3 regions of the Comamonas sp. C24C genome follow, and region 2 is predicted to be linked to each of the others. Evidence: riboswitches for the same ligand, from Rfam matches in the RefSeq annotation. Region 2 holds a riboswitch; each other region holds the start of a gene.
What was found. Region 2 has a riboswitch for glycine ahead of ACLBXN_RS02525 (D-amino acid dehydrogenase). Riboswitches for the same ligand answer to the same signal wherever they lie in the genome.
Positions count from the first base shown of each region.

Region 1: linked by a shared signal. The riboswitch ahead of gcvT (glycine cleavage system aminomethyltransferase GcvT) and the one ahead of ACLBXN_RS02525 (D-amino acid dehydrogenase) in region 2 are both predicted to bind glycine.
Region 3: linked by a shared signal. The riboswitch ahead of ACLBXN_RS17670 (trimeric intracellular cation channel family protein) and the one ahead of ACLBXN_RS02525 (D-amino acid dehydrogenase) in region 2 are both predicted to bind glycine.

Region 1 covers NZ_JBKFBC010000004.1:200,058-202,253, forward strand. The annotation lists gene ACLBXN_RS09760 (energy transducer TonB) at 1-588, shown strand, start outside; glycine riboswitch at 677-785, shown strand; glycine riboswitch at 805-930, shown strand; gene gcvT (glycine cleavage system aminomethyltransferase GcvT) at 995-2,131, shown strand.
Region 2 covers NZ_JBKFBC010000001.1:561,473-563,668, forward strand. The annotation lists gene ACLBXN_RS02520 (amino acid permease) at 1-26, opposite strand, end outside; gene ACLBXN_RS02525 (D-amino acid dehydrogenase) at 127-1,395, opposite strand; glycine riboswitch at 1,567-1,666, opposite strand.
Region 3 covers NZ_JBKFBC010000010.1:13,480-15,675, forward strand. The annotation lists gene mnmC (FAD-dependent 5-carboxymethylaminomethyl-2-thiouridine(34) oxidoreductase MnmC) at 1-190, opposite strand, end outside; gene ACLBXN_RS17670 (trimeric intracellular cation channel family protein) at 353-1,018, opposite strand; glycine riboswitch at 1,071-1,190, opposite strand; glycine riboswitch at 1,204-1,296, opposite strand; gene ACLBXN_RS17675 (oxidative damage protection protein) at 1,498-1,773, opposite strand; gene ACLBXN_RS17680 (sulfate ABC transporter substrate-binding protein) at 1,917-2,196, shown strand, end outside.

The sequences.
Region 1 (2,196 bases), on a different contig from region 2:
GGCCTCATGGACATTTCGCGCACCTCACACCTTGCCGCCGCCTGCGCCGCTGCTCTGACCAGCTTGCTGCTCGGGGGCTGCACCCACCTCTTTGATGGCAGCCGACTCAAACCGGATCCGGCGGCCGACGCACCGGCTATCGTTTCTGCGCAGCCCGAGCTGTCGCCGGCTCCGGTTGCCCCCCTGGATGCGCAGTCCAAGCCGCCACGGAGCACGGAGTGGCCTGCCTGGATCAAGGCAGATTGCACGCCCCCTGCCCAGCTCGACCAGCAACCCCGGCCACGCCGCCACACCACGCCGCACGTCAGTCACCACTGGTTCCCGAACGGGCTGGAGACCACGGTGGTCTTCCGCCTGGAAGTCACGGCTCAAGGTCAGCTCGGCCGTGTGGCCTACCAGCCCGCCGATACCGATCCCCGCATCGTGAAGTCCATACTGCGCTCGCTCGAACGCTGGCAGTTCAAGCCCGCCATGCGCCAGGGTCAGCCCGTGACGGCCTGCTTCGAGCAGCGCTACCAACTGGTGTTTCCGAGTGCGCAGGAGATCTATCCCGAGCCCAAGCCGGCCTTGAACACCGCTCCGCAGTGAGGACGCAAGCACGGAGCGGATGATGCATGCTCGAAAACCCCAAAATCCATCCGATTCGGTGAAACAAGCCCCTTGCCCACCGCTAGAATCGCCAACGTCAGGAGAGAGTGCCCGCAGCTGAAGCTGCCTTGCACCGCCGAAGGCGCAGACCCCCACCCGGAGTCAAAACGCTCAGGCAAAAGGACTGACAAGCGCTGCCAGGTGTGCAAACCTGCAGCGTCCCTTGCTGGAGAGAGATGCAGGCCGTCATTTCATATGCGCGCCGGCATCCACCGAAGGAGCAAGCTGCCCGATGCAATGCGGGCAGTGAATCTCTCAGGTAAAGCGGACAGCAGGGCAAGCCCGCCACGCATGGCCCAGCGATGCATGGCCACTCATTTTGGTTTGACCACCGGAGCGCTTGCCTGTGACTGCTGCTGACACCTCTTCCGATCTGCGTTCCACACCGCTGTTTGCCCTGCACCAGAAACTGGGTGCCCGCATGGTGCCCTTTGCCGGCTATTCCATGCCCGTGCAATACCCTCAAGGCCTGATGGCCGAGCACCTGCACACCCGCAAGGCCGCCGGCCTGTTCGATGTCTCGCACATGGGCCAGCTGCTTTTGCGCGGCCCCGACGCCGCCGCCGCGCTCGAATCGCTGATGCCCGTCGATGTCATGGACCTGGGCCTGCACAAACAGCGTTACGGCCTGCTGCTCGATGAGCAAGGCGGCATTCTGGACGACCTGATGTTCGTCAACCGTGGCGAAGATCTGTTCCTCATCGTCAACGGCGCCTGCAAAGAGGCCGATATCGCCCATATCCAGAGCCGCATCGCCAGCCGCTGCGAGGTCATTCCTCTGCCCGAGCGCGCCCTGCTGGCCCTGCAAGGCCCGCAGGCCGCCACAGCCCTCGCGCGCCTGATTTCCGGTGTGACAGCTCTGGTCTTCATGACCGGCAACCACTTCGACTGGCAAGGCCATGCGCTCTACATCACGCGCAGCGGATATACGGGCGAGGACGGCTTTGAAATCTCCCTGCCCGGCGAAGCGGCAACAGCTTTTGCCGAGGCTTTGCTGGCCCTGCCCGAGGTGGCACCCATCGGTCTGGGCGCGCGCAACTCGCTGCGCCTTGAAGCCGGACTTTGCCTGTATGGCAACGACATCGACACCAGCACCACGCCCGTCGAAGCCGCACTGAACTGGGCCATGCAGAAGGTGCGCCGCAGCGGCGGAGAGCGCGAGGGCGGCTTTCCCGGTGCAGCCATCGTGCTGGAGCAATTGCAGAACCCGCAATCGCTGCGCCGCAAGCGCGTGGGCCTGATTGCGCTGGAGCGCATTCCCGTGCGCGAGCCCGCCGTGCTGGAGAACATGGACGGGCAGCATATCGGCCACATCACCAGCGGCCTGCTCAGCCCAACGCTCAACCAGCCCGTGGCGCTGGCCTATGTCGAGCCCGACTACGCCGCCATCGATACGGAAATCTTCGCCATGGTGCGCGGCAAGCCCGTGCCCATGAAGGTGGTCGCCACGCCCTTCGTTCCCACCCGCTATCACCGCGGCTAGGTCTGCCGCCGCGGATGAGACGGGCCAGTTTGCCGAACAGCGGCCAGAACACCGCTAAAGTGCGA
Region 2 (2,196 bases):
GCTGCGCTTGGATGATTTCGACTCATGTTGTATGTCTCCGTTTTGCCATTCACACGGCAACAGCTGTCCCTCACGGGGCGCTGCGGCTGCCGTGTCTGGCTTGTTGATGAGGTCTTCAGGTCGTGGTCAGGCGCTGGCGGTGCTCAGCGTGGCCGGTCGGGGCTGCCTGCTGGCACTGCCCATGGACTGCAGCACGAGGTCGCCGACCATGTCGGCGGTGACGGCCGACAAGGTCCAGCCCAGATGGCCGTGGCCGGTGTTGTAGAACACGCAGGGCTTGTTGCCGGGGCCCACGCGCGGCAGCATGTCCGGCATCATGGGGCGCAGGCCCGCCCAGGGCACGACGCTGCGCGTGCTGACGCCCGGGAAGCACTGCTGAACCCATTCGATGAGCGGGCGGATGCGGTCGGCGCGGATGTCCTTGTTGTAGCCGTTGAACTCCGCCGTGCCGGCCACGCGGAAGCGATCCTCGCCCAGGCGGCTGGTGACCAGCTTGGTCTCGTCGTCCAGCAGACTCACGACGGGAGCTGCGGCGCGGCTGGCTTGGTCCGGCAGATTGACCGTGATGGAATAGCCCTTGACGGGGTAGATGTTGACGCTGTCGCCGAGCTGGGCGGCCAGCGCGCGGCTGGCCGTGCCCGCGCAAACCACCATGGCGTCGAAAGTCGAGGTCTCGGTTTCCAGACCCTGGCGCACAGTCACGCTGGCCTGTTTGCCGTTGCTGTTCACCGACACGATTTCCTGGCCGTAGCGGCATTGCACGCCCAGTCGCTCGCAGGCGGCGGCCAGGCCGCTGGTGAACTTGTGGATGTCGCCGGTGGAGTCGCTCTCGGTGAAGTAGCCGCCATAGAAGGTTCCGGACAGGGTCGGCTCGATGGCCTTCATTTCATCGGGCGTGACGGCGCGGCGCTCCAGCCCGCCCAGGGCGAGCAGTTGCGAGACCTTTCCCGCATGTTCGAAGCCGGCGCGGTCGCGGTAGATATGCAGGATGCCTTTTTGCTTCAGATCGAAGTCAATGCCTTCGGCTGCCGCCCATTCGAACAGGTGCTCGCGTGCCGCAATCGCCAGCCTGGCGGTCTCTACCGTGTTCTTCTGGTAGTGGGGGATGGCAGCGAGAAACTGGCAGAACCAGGAAATCTTGTGCCAGCCGGGCTTGGGGTTGAGTAGCAGCGGAGCATCGCTCTTGAGCATCCACTTGAGGCCTTTGACGATGGTGGACCAGTGGGTCCAGACCTCGGCATTCGAGGCCGAGAGCTGGCCGCCATTGGCGAACGAGGTCTCCATGGCGGCATAGCGCTGCTTCTCGAACAGGGTGACGGAAAATCCGCGGCGTGCGAGGGCGTAGGCGGTGGTCACGCCCGTGATGCCACCGCCGATGACGGCGATTGTCTTCATGATTCAGATTCCAGAAACGTCAAGGGTGGAGCCCGTGCGCAACATGCGCAGCGGACGCCCCCTCTGTTCTGGACCTGAGAGATTCACGAGGCAGCGCCCTGGGCCGCTGCTCGCTTGCTCCTTCGGTATGCCCGGCGGACGATGACGTCCGGACATTCTTCAGAGTGTGTGAAAGCGATGCCGATCCTTTGGCCTGAGAGTTTCCGGGGCGGTTGCTCCTTCGGCGCTGCATGCGCCAAGTTTGCGCTGCAGTCTCTCTCGGCATCACCGGGCTGAGAGCCTGTGGCGAATGTAGGAAGAATGGCGGCGCCTGGATATACGGGTTTTCTAGAGTTCTGCGCCGGGGCAGGCCGTGCTCCGCTTCTTTTATTTGATAGCGGCTAGCGCTTGTTATTTAAAGACTTCCTTGTGTTTTCATAAGGAAAGTGAAGATATTCATACGCAAGAAGCTTCCGAATTCATAGCATCAGACGCTGTCAAGTGCCGCTGAGCAGCCCCAGAGTCAACCCCTGCATTGACAGGACGGCTCATGGCCTGCGGTGGATTTGGGCAAAATATCGTCTTTGCCTGTCAATGGGCCCGGCGATATCACCGCTTTGCCATTGAAGCGCCCGACCGGGGTGGCTGCCGATTCAGGATGCAACTGGCCTATCCGCCATGGCGTTCTGCTGTCATGGCTTCGTTCCTTTGTCCTTGTTGCCCGCGACCGTCATGGTCGCCTTTTTGCGTTGCCTGTCGCAGCGCCTGCGGGATGGTTGGGTGTTTTGTCCGGATGGGCGCAAACCATTACAACAAGACATT
Region 3 (2,196 bases), on a different contig from region 2:
CCGCCCATGTGACGAGAAAGTTCAGGCCCAAGCCGAAGCCGGTTTCCAGAATGCGCCACTGAGCCGCATCAGCCCAGGCAGCAGGCAGACCGCAGCCGCCGAGAAAGACCTGTCGGGCCTGGTCAAGGCCGCCCAGCTCGCTGTGATAGCGGTCGCCAAATCGGGTGTTGTAGGGGGTGCCATCTGGCATCCATGTGATCGGTTCAGACATGGAAAGTGAAACTACATGGGTAATGCAGGCGCAGTCTAGTTCAGAGCAGCCAAGCAAGGGCCGCCCCGCAGCGATGGCTGCGTCCCCCTCCTGCGTAGCAAGAGAGGGGGAAGGCGTGCAGCGCCACAGGGGGAGTCTGGATCACTCCCAGCGCTGCTGGTAAGAGAAAACCGGCAGGCGCCACTTGAAACGAATGGCGGCCAGACGGAAGGCCAGACCGCCTCCAAAACAGACAAGGGTGCTGATATTGGAGCTTACCTCCAGATAGCGCAGGCCCAGGAACATCAGGCATACGGACAGCGACACGCTGGCATACAGCTCGCGGCGGAACACCACGGGGACCTGGTTGCAGAGCACGTCACGCAAAATGCCGCCGCTGATACCGGTAATCATGCCGGCCATGATGACGACGATGGTCGGGTAGCCCAGCTCCAGTGCCGTATTGCAGCCGATCAGTGAAAAGGCGATCAGGCCCATGGCATCCAGCAGCAGAAACACCTGCTTGAGGCGGTGCATATGGCGCGCGATCACTGTGGTCAGCAGGCCGAAGCTGATGACCAGATACACATATTCGGGGTGCTGGGTCCAGCCTATGGGGTAATGGCCCAGCACCATGTCGCGGATGGTGCCACCGCCCAGCGCGGTGACGAAGGCGATGACCACGACGCCAAAGATGTCCATATTGCGCCGGCCTGCAGCAAGGGCGCCGGACATGGCTTCGGCGGTAATGGCCACCAGATAGATGACCAGCATGACGGTGAAGTTGGAGGCCTGGAACGAGTCCAGCAAAGAGATGGAGGGAAGCATGAAGGCACTTGAAAATAGACCAGCCACTCGCATCAGCGGGAGTGTCCGGCTTGCCTCTCCCGCTGTCCTTTTACCTGAGAGTTGCACATGGGCGCCTTCGCGGTGCGCATGCTTGCCCCTTCGGTGAGCCCTGCAGACTTGTGGTCGCGGGCTGCTCTCCAGTTGGCTATATCCGGGTCCTGTCAGACCCACCTGCGGTACTTATTGCCTGAGCGATTATGGGAGTTTGCGCCTTCGGCGGGAACCGTTGACAGGTTCCGCTCTCCCGCGGGATGGGCGCGATTCTAGCTAGTTCCAGCGACCGTATTCGGGTTAATACCTGTATCAATCGGGTTTGAGTAGTCTTTGCGACTGCCGGCCTCGGGCACCCCTGGGCTGCCTGGGCGTGCCCTCGGTCTCACCGGTTGGCTGTTCGACAGCCCGCAAGAAAAAAGCCCCGAGGCCTGGGCCAGGGGGCTTGGTGTCCAGATCGACCGAAATTACTCGGCGCTGGGAGGCACGTAGCCTGCTGCGGCATCTGCGCCGCCGCCAAAGAAATGGTTTTCCATCTGGCGGGCCAGGTATTGGCGGGCACGGGCATCGGCCAGGTTCAGGCGGTTTTCATTGATCAGCATGGTCTGGTGCTTGAGCCAGTCGGCCCAGGCCTGCTTGCTCACGCTTTCATAGATGCGCTTGCCCAGTTCGCCGGGAGCAGGAGGGAAATCCAGGCCTTCAGCGTCTTGACCAAGCTTGATGCAGTGAACGGTACGTGCCATGTGTAGGGTCCTTTTGGTTGATCTCAGATGTTTGGGTAATAACAAACTGAAATCTTAGTAGTTTGAGTTTTAAGAATGCGGCTCAAGAATGCGCAGCAACGGGGCAGAAGCCCGTTATCCATTCACTCCAAGAACACAGTCCAATGAAAAATCGTCGCAACTTTATCAAGTTTCCTCTGGCTGCCGGTCTGATTGCTGGCTTGACCCTCTCGGCTCTGCCCACATTGCCCGCTTTTGCGCAGACTGGTGTGCAACTGCTCAACGTCTCCTACGACCCGACACGTGAGCTCTATGTGAACTACAACCAGGCGTTCGCCAAGCACTGGAAGGCCACGCAGAACCAGGATGTGACCATCAAGCAGTCGCATGGCGGCTCGGGCAAGCAGGCGCGCTCCATCATCGACGGCATCGAGGCCGATGTGG